Regions from separate parts of the Pseudolabrys sp. FHR47 genome, predicted to be linked through region 2. Evidence: predicted binding sites of a transcription regulator. Region 2 holds the regulator's gene; each other region holds the start of a gene.
What was found. Region 2 encodes PhoB, which activates phosphate uptake and scavenging genes when phosphate is short. Its sites were predicted from a motif close to TGTCATNNANCTGTCAT; they were not measured.
Positions count from the first base shown of each region.

Region 1: phnF (phosphonate metabolism transcriptional regulator PhnF) is a predicted target of PhoB. The motif match lies at 1,499-1,515, and genes of this name have one in related genera.
Region 3: ppk2 (polyphosphate kinase 2) is a predicted target of PhoB. The motif match lies at 1,585-1,601, and genes of this name have one in related genera.

Region 1 covers NZ_CP039740.1:4,373,079-4,376,350, reverse strand. Annotated here, with positions in the region: gene E8Q40_RS21170 (carbon-phosphorus lyase complex subunit PhnI) at 1-314, opposite strand, end outside; gene phnH (phosphonate C-P lyase system protein PhnH) at 318-911, opposite strand; gene phnG (phosphonate C-P lyase system protein PhnG) at 913-1,395, opposite strand; gene phnF (phosphonate metabolism transcriptional regulator PhnF) at 1,524-2,291, shown strand; gene E8Q40_RS21150 (DapH/DapD/GlmU-related protein) at 2,342-2,983, shown strand; gene E8Q40_RS21145 (alpha-D-ribose 1-methylphosphonate 5-triphosphate diphosphatase) at 2,992-3,272, shown strand, end outside.
Region 2 covers NZ_CP039740.1:924,621-927,892, reverse strand. Annotated here, with positions in the region: gene E8Q40_RS04610 (GcrA family cell cycle regulator) at 135-623, shown strand; gene phoB (phosphate regulon transcriptional regulator PhoB) at 1,378-2,082, opposite strand; gene phoU (phosphate signaling complex protein PhoU) at 2,097-2,813, opposite strand; gene pstB (phosphate ABC transporter ATP-binding protein PstB) at 2,848-3,272, opposite strand, start outside.
Region 3 covers NZ_CP039740.1:3,330,358-3,333,629, forward strand. Annotated here, with positions in the region: gene mdoH (glucans biosynthesis glucosyltransferase MdoH) at 1-426, shown strand, start outside; gene ppk2 (polyphosphate kinase 2) at 595-1,527, opposite strand; gene E8Q40_RS16280 (M20/M25/M40 family metallo-hydrolase) at 1,649-3,034, opposite strand.

The sequences.
Region 1 (3,272 bases), 1.1 Mb from region 2:
ATGCGCCGGCGAATGTCCATGTCGCCGGTTTCCAGCGGCTCCGACGCGCCGAAACGCGGCAACGTTGTGCGATAGGCGCGCAGCAGGAAGATCGCTTCGATCAGGTCGCCGCGCGCCTGCTTGATGGCGAGTGCGGCCAGCTCGCGGTCATAGAGCGAGCCTTCGCACATCACGCGATCGACCGCGAGCGCAAGCTGGTTATTGATCTGGTCGAGCGAGATTTCCGGCACATCGCGGTCGCCACGCCGTGCGTCGGCAAGCAGCTTGTGAGCGTTGTCGATGGCGCGTTCGCCGCCTTTGACTGCGACATACATGGCTCAGCGCTCCTCCACCGTGACCGAACGCGGCAGCGCCGCGATATCGTTGCCGGCCACCAGCACCAGATCGACGCCGCGCGGGAACAGCGCGCGATTCTCCTTCATGCGGGCGGCGAAATCGGCAGGCAGGGGAGACGCCGCGAACTCGCGCGTCGTCTTGACGCCGGGGCCCTTGAGCGTGATCGCGTCACCGGTAAAGCCGTCGATCTGCACGATCACCGTCGTGGAGCGGTCGGGATATTCCGGCGTGCCTTGCGCGAAGCGGGCGAAGTCCGGCAGAGCGCAGGCATCGGCGATCAGCGCGAAGGCAGCCTCACCCGGCTCGCGCGTGATCGGCGCGCCGGTGTGAAACCTGATCCAGTCGGCGACCTTCTTCTCGGCGGCAAAGGCAGCATCGAGCCACAGCGGCGTCTCGTAATCGGCGAGACTCTTGATCAGCGCCGCGGTCGCGGGCGCAAAGGGCGTCGGGGCTTCGACGCCCTTGAGCGTGCGGATGCTGCCGGGCCGGGCCATGCAATCCATCAGGGCGCGGAATGACGCCTGACTTTCGTAGGCGGGATCGAACTCGGGCGTGTTGGCGGTGATGTCCAGCATGTCAGTCTTCCCCGCGCACCAGCGTGAAAAAATCGACCCTTGTGGCTGCGGTGCGGGCGCGCTCGAGATTCGTCTTCTCTTGCTGCCGCTGACGCAGCGGCGCGAGCACCTGTGTTTCGACCGCGTCGCGTTTGTCGTCGACCTGCCAGAGCGCGTCGCACAGCGCGACCAGCCGCGCCTTTTCGCGGTCGCGGCCGAGCACATAGCCGAAGCCGGTCTCGCCGGAGGAAAGCTGCACCGCCGCTCGGGTCACAGTCGCCTCGCCGGCATTGAACGGCGCCCCGCGCGAACCAATGCGGCCGCGCAACATGACGAGGCCGACTTCGGGTGCACGAGGTTCCGAGTAGGCGAGCCCGTCATCCAGCTGACGCAGACGGTCGGCAATCTCTTTCGAATCGGCGCGCGCCAGAACGGCCAGGGCCTTCCGCCGTTTGGCCAGTTCGGCCAAGGCGTTGGCGGAATTTCGATCGGTGTCGGGCGTCATTGGCGCATGCCTCGGGCGGGCCCATTGCGAAGTTGTCTACTTGACTAGACAAGTGTCATTTATAACTTGTCTAGCCGACTAGACAAGTTATTAATGCGCAGCCGTGACGCCGTGATGACAGGGCCGCCATGCTGACACGCACTCCCCGGGGGATTTCCAGAGGATCGTCGGACCGCGACGATCTGCTGGCGCGCGGCGTCATGCTGTGGCGCTGCATCGCTGACGACTTCGAGCAGGCGATCCTGGTCGGCAAGCACGACAACGGCTCAAAGCTGCCGACCGAGAGCGAGATCGCCGGGCGCTACGGCGTCAACCGCCACACCGTGCGCCGCGCCATGGCGGAACTGGCAGCGCGCGGGCTGGTGCGCACCGAGCGCGGCAGCGGCACTTTCGTCAAAACCGACAAGCTGAATTATCCGATCAGCCAGCGCATGAAGTTTTCTGAGATCGTGGCCGCCGCCGGCCACGAGGCGGAAGGCCGCCTGCAGGGCCATCGTCATGAAGCGGCAAGCGGGGACGTCGCGCGCGATCTCGGCATCAAGCCGGGCGACGAAGTGGTGCGTCTGGAGATTTTGCGCGCCGCCGACCGCGTGCCGATCTCGGTCTCGACCTCATGGTTGCCGGCCGACCGCTTTGGCGACGCCGCCAAGGTGTTCCGCCGCGCCCGCTCGATCACGCGCACGCTCGAACACTTCGGCGTCAAGAGCTATCGCCGCAAATGGACGCGCATCAGCGCCGGTTTCACCGACGCGGTCGATGCTGGTCGCCTGCGTTTGTCGGTGCATCGGCCGATTCTCATCGCCGAGGGTCTCAATGTGAGCGACGACGATGCGCCGATCATGCTGTCGCGTGCGCGTTTCTCCGCCGACCGCGTGGCACTGATTGTGGAAAGTTGAGCAAGCGGCGTGTGTCATGCGACTGTCGTTAATCGGGCGTCTTTAACACCATGGCCAACAAGCTCTCCACCACACCGGTCGTCGATCCGAGCGCCGAACTCACGCGCACGACGCTCGGCGCCTACACGGAAGTCGGCGAGCGCACCAAGCTTCTCGAAGTTGAACTCGGCGATTACTCTTATGTCGTCAACGACAGCGACATCGCCTATGCAACCATCGGCAAGTTCACCTCAATCGCGGCGATGACCCGAATCAATCCGGGCAATCACCCGATGCACCGCGCAACGCAATCGCATTTCACCTATCGCGCCAGCGCCTATTTCGATGGAGCTTCCGACGAGGCGGAGTTCTTCGCGTGGCGGCGTTCGTTTCACGTGACGATCGGACATGACGTCTGGATTGGTCACGGCGCCATCGTGCTGCCCGGCCGCTCGATCGGTACCGGAGCCGTGGTCGGTGCCGGCGCGGTCGTCACCAAGGATGTTCCGCCTTACATGATCGCCGTCGGCAATCCGGCGCGTGTGCTGCGTCCGCGCTTTCCGGCGGCAATCGCCGAGCGCATGATGGCGCTTGCCTGGTGGGACTGGCCGCACGAGCGGCTCGGTCAGGCGCTCGCCGATTTCCGCGCGCTCAGCGCCGAACAGTTTCTCGACAAATACGAAGGCGCGCCGGCGCTGCAGGCCGCGGGTTAAGGACAGTGATGCGTATTCAGGGCGGGCAGGTTCTGGCGGGCGGCGGCTTCGTCGAGGCCGATGTTGAGATCGAGGGCGGCGCCATTGCGTCGGTCGGCGCGAGCGGCGGTAACGGCCGCAGCTTCGATGCGCGCGGGCTCTATGTGCTGCCGGGCATTGTCGATATCCACGGCGACGCCTTCGAGCGCCAGTTGATGCCGCGGCCCGGTGTCGGTTTCCCAATCGATATTGCCTTGCAGGACAGCGACCGCCAGGCGGTCGCCAACGGCATTACAACGATGTTTCACGG
Region 2 (3,272 bases):
ATACGACATATCGTGCGTATCGCCGCCGAAATCTGGTTCATCCCTGAAGCGTACACGTTCAGGCGCGGAAAAGCCGTGCCGGACGATGGGGGTGGATTCTGTCCAAGGGCCTGGATCGCCGAGGGAAATGCCCCATGAGCTGGACCGATGAGCGGGTCGAACTCCTGAAAAAGCTCTGGTCCGACGGTCTGTCGGCCAGCCAGATTGCCGCCGAGCTTGGCGGCATCACAAGAAACGCCGTGATCGGCAAGGTTCACCGCCTCGGCCTGTCCGGGCGGGCCAAGAGCCCGTCCTCGAGCACGCCGCGCCCGCGCAAGGCTCGCTCGTCCGGCCACATGATCCGGGTGCAACGGCCGCAGGTGCGCGGCAATACCGCGCTGGCCTACGACTACGAGGTCGAGCCCGAGCCCGAGCTTCTGGAAATCCCGCTCGAGCAGCGCAAGACCCTGCTGCAGCTCAACGAGAAGACCTGCCGCTGGCCCGTGGGCGATCCGTCAGGTCCGGATTTCTTCTTCTGCGGCGGTGAAGCCGCCGAAGACCAGCCTTATTGCAGCTTCCACTGCCGCGTCGCCTTCCAGCCGGCCAATGATCGCCGCCGCCACAAGCCGGCATTCAGAGGCTGACTGCAAAGACGATACTGGATTGATGAAAGCCGGAGCGACGCTCCGGCTTTTTTTGCTTATCCCTTCCCCGCCTTCGGGGAGGGATCAGAAAGCGCGTGTGACGTGCCGCGCCTTTCCGATTCAATTTTCAAACAGCAGACGTGCCTGATCGCCCCTGTTCTTTGAAGGCCCGGGGCGGCCTGCCTTCCCCTTCGGCCCTCCGGCCAAGCCGGAGGGATGGAGCGCCGCGAGACGCTCTTTGATTTCGCACCTTGCGGTGCGCGGTTCTCCATAACGCGGAGAACCTGCGCCCCGCGGCGCTCCATCGCGGTGTCTTACGGCACACGGGCCGCGCTTCTGGCGGCTGATCTGCCTTTCAGCAGGTAGCGCTCACCATCAGCAAGCTCCTTGCGGCCGGTCTTATTGCCGGCGGGCGGAGCCCCGTCGCCGCCCGAGCGCCTGGCGTGCGTTTCGCCAGACCCGCGGGCACCGCGCCCTGCTCCCACTGAAACGACGCCTCATGACAGCGCCCCCGGCCGGAACAGGACAGGAGTGCTTATAGTCCTTCTAGGAATAATAGTCAAGGACTATTTTCTAGCAAGCCCGGAGCCCGGAACGACAAATCCCGTCGTCCTCCGCGCAAGCGGAGGACCCAGCGCTTTTCAAGGCTGACCAAGAGCTAGATCGCCCGCCTGCGCGGGCGATGACGCCGAGGAAGCCGTTTCGCCGAGCCCCGGAATGACCGAGCGGGAAGCGCCCTGGACTATTGGAGCGACTAACTCGCCACTCGTCCGAACCGATCGTCGAGCGCGTAGCCGGCGCCGCGCACGGTACGGATCGGGTCGGCCTGCTGGCCGCGGTTGATAGCCTTGCGCAAGCGGCCGACATGAACGTCGACGGTGCGCTCGTCGATATAGATGTCCGAACCCCAGACGCCATCGAGCAACTGCTCGCGCGAGAACACGCGGCCGGGACGCTCCATCAGGAACTCCAGCAGGCGGTATTCGGTGGGGCCGAGATCGATCGGCTTGCCGCTGCGCGATACCCGCTTCTTCTCGCGGTCGAGTTCGATATCGCCGATATTAAGCACGGTGGCGACGCGGTCGGGATGAGCGCGGCGGAGCAGCGCGCGCACGCGGGCGAGCAATTCCGGCACCGAGAACGGCTTGACGATGTAATCGTCGGCGCCGGTGGCGAGGCCGCGGATTTTCTCGCTCTCCTCGCCGCGCGCGGTCAGCATGATGATCGGCAGGTTCTGCGTCTCCGGCCGCGCCCGCAGCCGGCGGCATAGTTCGATGCCGGACAGGCCGGGCAGCATCCAGTCCAGCACCACGAGGTCCGGCACGCGCTCTTTCAGCTTGGTGTCGGCGTCGTCGCCGCGGGCCGCGGTCTCGACCTCGTAGCCTTCCTTCTCGAGATTGTAGACGAGGAGCATCGTGAGAGGCTCTTCATCTTCGACGATCAGGATTCGCGCGCTCATAAGTCAGTAGCTCGTCAAGCGGGAGTGCCGGCCAGGGCCGAAATCTCGGTGTCGCCTTTGGGCCGGCGCTCGGTGATCGGGGTGCCTTCGATGATGAAGTGCACGGTTTCGGCGATATTGGTGGCGTGGTCGCCCATGCGCTCGATGTTCTTGGCACAGAACATCAGATGGATGCAGAAGGTGATGTTGCGCGGGTCTTCCATCATGTAGGTCAGCAGTTCGCGGAACACCGAAGTGCAGACCGCGTCGATTTCCTCGTCGCCGCGCCACACCGCCATCGCCTTGCTATCGTCGCGGCGAGCGTAAGCATCGAGCACCGCCTTGAGCTGCTCAAGCACGAGGTCGGTCATGTGCTCGACGCCGCGGATCAGCTTCGGCGGCGGGAATTCGGCGTTGAGGGCGATAACGCGCTTGGCGATGTTCTTGGCGAGATCGCCGACGCGCTCGAGATCGTTGGCGAGCCGCAGCGCGCCGACGATTTCGCGCAGGTCCACAGCCATCGGCTGGCGGCGCGCGATGGTGAGCACCGACTTTTCCTCGATCTCACGCTGCAGGACGTCGATGGCGTTATCGGACGCGGTCACGCGCTGCGCCATGTTGGTATCGCGCTTGGCCAGCGCATCGACCGCGTCGGCGACCTGCTTCTCGGCCAGGCCGCCCATCTCGGCGACCATCCGGGACAACTCCTGGAGGTCGATGTCGAAGGCCTTGGCGGTGTGCTGCTCGTTCATGATCCTGATCCTTCATTCCCTTCCGGGCGCCGGCCTAGCCGAAGCGGCCGGTGATGTAGTCCTGGGTGCGGCGGTCGTTCGGCGCGGTAAAGATCTTGGTGGTCTCACCGTATTCCACGAGCTCGCCGAGATACATGAAGGCGGTGAAGTCGGAGACGCGCGCCGCCTGCTGCATGTTATGGGTGACGATGGCGATGGTGTAGTCTTCCTTGAGTTCGTCGATCAGCTCTTCGATCTTGGCGGTCGAGATCGGATCGAGCGCCGAGCACGGCTCGTCGAACAGGATGACTTCCGGCCGCACCGCCACGGTGCGAGCGATGCACAGGCGCTGCTGCTGGCCGCCCGAGAGCGACTGGCCGTTGGCGCCGAGCTTGTCCTTGACCTCGCCCCACAGCGCGGCGCGCTCCAGCGCGTGCTGCACGCGGCCGTCGAGTTCCGACTTCGGCAGCTTCTCGTAAA
Region 3 (3,272 bases), 2.1 Mb from region 2:
GTGTCGTTCTCGCTGTTCCTCTGGATGACGCCGGTCACCGTCGGCCTGTCGCTCGCCATGCCGCTCGCGGCTCTCACGGCGCGCAAGGGCCTCAGCGTCGTGATGGTCGCGCCGGAGGAACGCACGCCGCCCGCGGTGCTGGTGCGCGCCAATACGCTGGCAAGCGAGCTCGGCAGCGCCGACACACCGCTCGACGAAGTTTTGCGCCAGCACGCCGACGTCGTCGAAGCCCACCTGACCCAATTGCCGCCACAGCCGCCGCACCGGCCGGGCGATGTCGACCGCGACCTCGTCATCGCCAAGGCGAGACTCGCCGAGTTCGACAGCCTCGATCAGGCGATGACCCTGCTCACGCCGCGTGAGAAGCGCTCGATCCTGTCTGACCCCGACGCTTTCCGCGCTTTGATGGCGCTGGCGCGGAGGTAGACACGTCACATGCCGTCATGCCCCGCGAAAGCGGGGCATCCAGTAATCTCGAGCTGCTCGTGTTTACTGGATCGCCCGCTCATAGGCGTTCTAAAAAGAACGCCGTTCTTTGAACGGCTATGCGCGGGCGATGACAATTTCGGCGACGCGCACCGCTCACGCAACGTGTCAGTACTTCTCCGGCACGTACAGTTCCGGTGGCAAGGTCTTGCGTTCATAGTTGGGATCGAAGACGCGATCCGGCAGAGCAATATCCTTGTGCGGCACCGGCTCGCAGGGAATGAGCGACAACAGATGGTCAATGCAGTTGAGCCGCGCCCGCTTCTTGTCATTTCCCTCGACGATGTACCACGGCGCTTCGGGAATATTGGTGCGAGCGAACATCTCTTCCTTCGCCTTGGTGTACTGCTCCCACCGCACGCGCGATTGCAGGTCCATCGGCGACAGCTTCCACTGCTTGAGCGGATCGTGGATACGCATGAGAAAGCGCATCTGCTGCTCTTCGTCGGTGATCGAAAACCAGTATTTGACCAGCGTGATGCCGGAGCGCCCCAGCATGCGTTCGAATTCCGGCACGTCCTGGAAGAACTGCTCGACCTGATCGGGCTCGGCAAAGCCCATCACGCGCTCGACGCCGGCACGGTTGTACCAGGAACGATCGAACAGCACGATCTCGCCGGCGGCCGGCAGATGCGGCACGTAACGCTGGAAGTACCACTGCGTCTTTTCGCGATCGGTCGGCGCCGGCAGCGCGACGGTGCGGCAGACGCGCGGATTGAGCCTCTGGGTAATGCGCTTGATGACACCGCCCTTGCCGGCGGAGTCGCGCCCCTCGAACACGACGACAATTTTCTTGCCGCGAGCAACCACCCAATCCTGCAGCTTGATCAGCTCGCCCTGCAGCCGCAGCAGATTTTGGAAATAGTAGCGGCGATCGATCCCGGCCGGATGCGTGCCCTTGTAGATCTTGCGCAATTCCTCGGTCAGCGCCGGCTCGGACAGTTCAAGCTCGAAATCCTCGTCGAGCGTGTCGGCAAGCTCCGCCTCGAGCCAGTCCTGGCTCGCGCTGCCGTTGCCTTTCAGGTCGTCTTTGTCGTTCATGGCCTTGTCATCATACGTTCGCGGTTTTCCCCAAGCAGCCAACAATGCCGCCGGGTCGCTACGGTTTCATGACAGCCCGAGACTGCCGACGCGGCAGATGATCCCACCCTGGCGGAGTTCGTCAGCCCTGCGCCAGCGCGTCGATAATCCGCGCCCAGGAGCGGATGCCCTTGTGGAAACACCTGAGGTCGAATTTCTCGTTCGGCGAGTGCACCCGGTCGTCGTCCAGGGCAAAGCCGACCATCAGCGCGTCCATGCCGAGCACATTCTTGAAGTCCGACACGATCGGGATCGAGCCGCCGGCGCCGACGGTGACCGCTTTCTTGCCCCACTCCTCACCGAGAACTTCGCGTGCCCGGACCAGTGCCGGATTGTCGAACGACAGCTGCAGCGCGCCATTGGCGCCGAAATTGCCGAACTCCACCTTGCAGTCGTCCGGTAGCCGGTCGCGAACAAACTGGCGGAAGGCTTCCTTGATCTTCTCGGGATTCTGCCGGCCGACGAGCCGGAATGACACCTTGGCCGATGCCTCGCCCGGAATGACAGTCTTGGCGCCCTCGCCGGTATAGCCGCCGATGATGCCGTTGATCTCGGCGGTCGGCCGCGTCGTGATCTGCTCGATCAACAGGCGGCCCTTCTCGCCAGCCGAATGCTTCAGACCGATCGGCCCGAGAAAGGTCTCCTCGGTGAGGCCGAGCGCGGCGAGATCGGCCTTGATGTCGGCCGGCAGGTCGTCGACGCCGTCATAGAAGCCGGGGATCGTAACGCGGTTGTCGTCATCCCACATGGCGCCGAGGATCTTGGCGAGCAGGCGGATCGGATTCTGCGCCGCTCCGCCGAACTGCCCCGAATGCAGGTCGCGGTCAGCACAGGTGATCCTGACGTCTTCATAGACGAGGCCGCGTAGCGAGGTGGTAACAGCCGGCGTGTTCTGGTCCCACATCGCCGTATCGCAGACCAGCGCGAGATCGGCCTTGAGTTCGGCGGCGTTGTCGCGGACGAAATCCGGCAAACTCTTCGAGCCGCACTCCTCCTCACCCTCGATCATGGTGGTAACATTGAGCGGCAGCTTGCCGGTCACCGCCTTGTAGGCACGACAGGCCTCGATAAAGGTCATGAACTGGCCCTTGTCGTCGCAGGCGCCGCGCGCGACGATGATCTTGCGGCCGTCCGCCATCGTCTCGATGCGCGGCTCGAAGGGCGGCGTCTTCCAGAGGTTGAGAGGATCGACCGGCTGGACGTCATAGTGCCCGTAGAACAGGACATGCGGCGCTTTTGCGCCGTTCGATTTGCCAACAACCACCGGATGGCCTGCCGTCGGCCGCACGCTGGCGTCGAAGCCGATGGTTTTGAGGTCGGCGGCCACGTATTCCGCGGCCGCCCTGCACTGCTCCGCGAAGGCCGGATCGGTCGACACCGACGCGATCCGCAGCAGCGCGAACAAGCGCTCCACGCTGTGGTCGATATCGCGGTCGATATGGGCCAGAACGGCCTCAAGCGTGCTCATCAATCGGTCCTTTCACATCGTCGTCGCGGCGGAACACCCAACCCTGCACAAAAAACGGGCCTTCGACTTCATTGCCGTTCGTTTGCGATGCGACATTCAGATACTCTTAAGCGATATCGGTCAAGACGGCGCCCCGCGCCGAATGGCGTCGCACAAAATCGCCATATCGGTTATGTACGCCACTGCAATCTTTCCAATGTCGCCGTCGCAATTCCCTGACCTTGCATCCGATTTGACG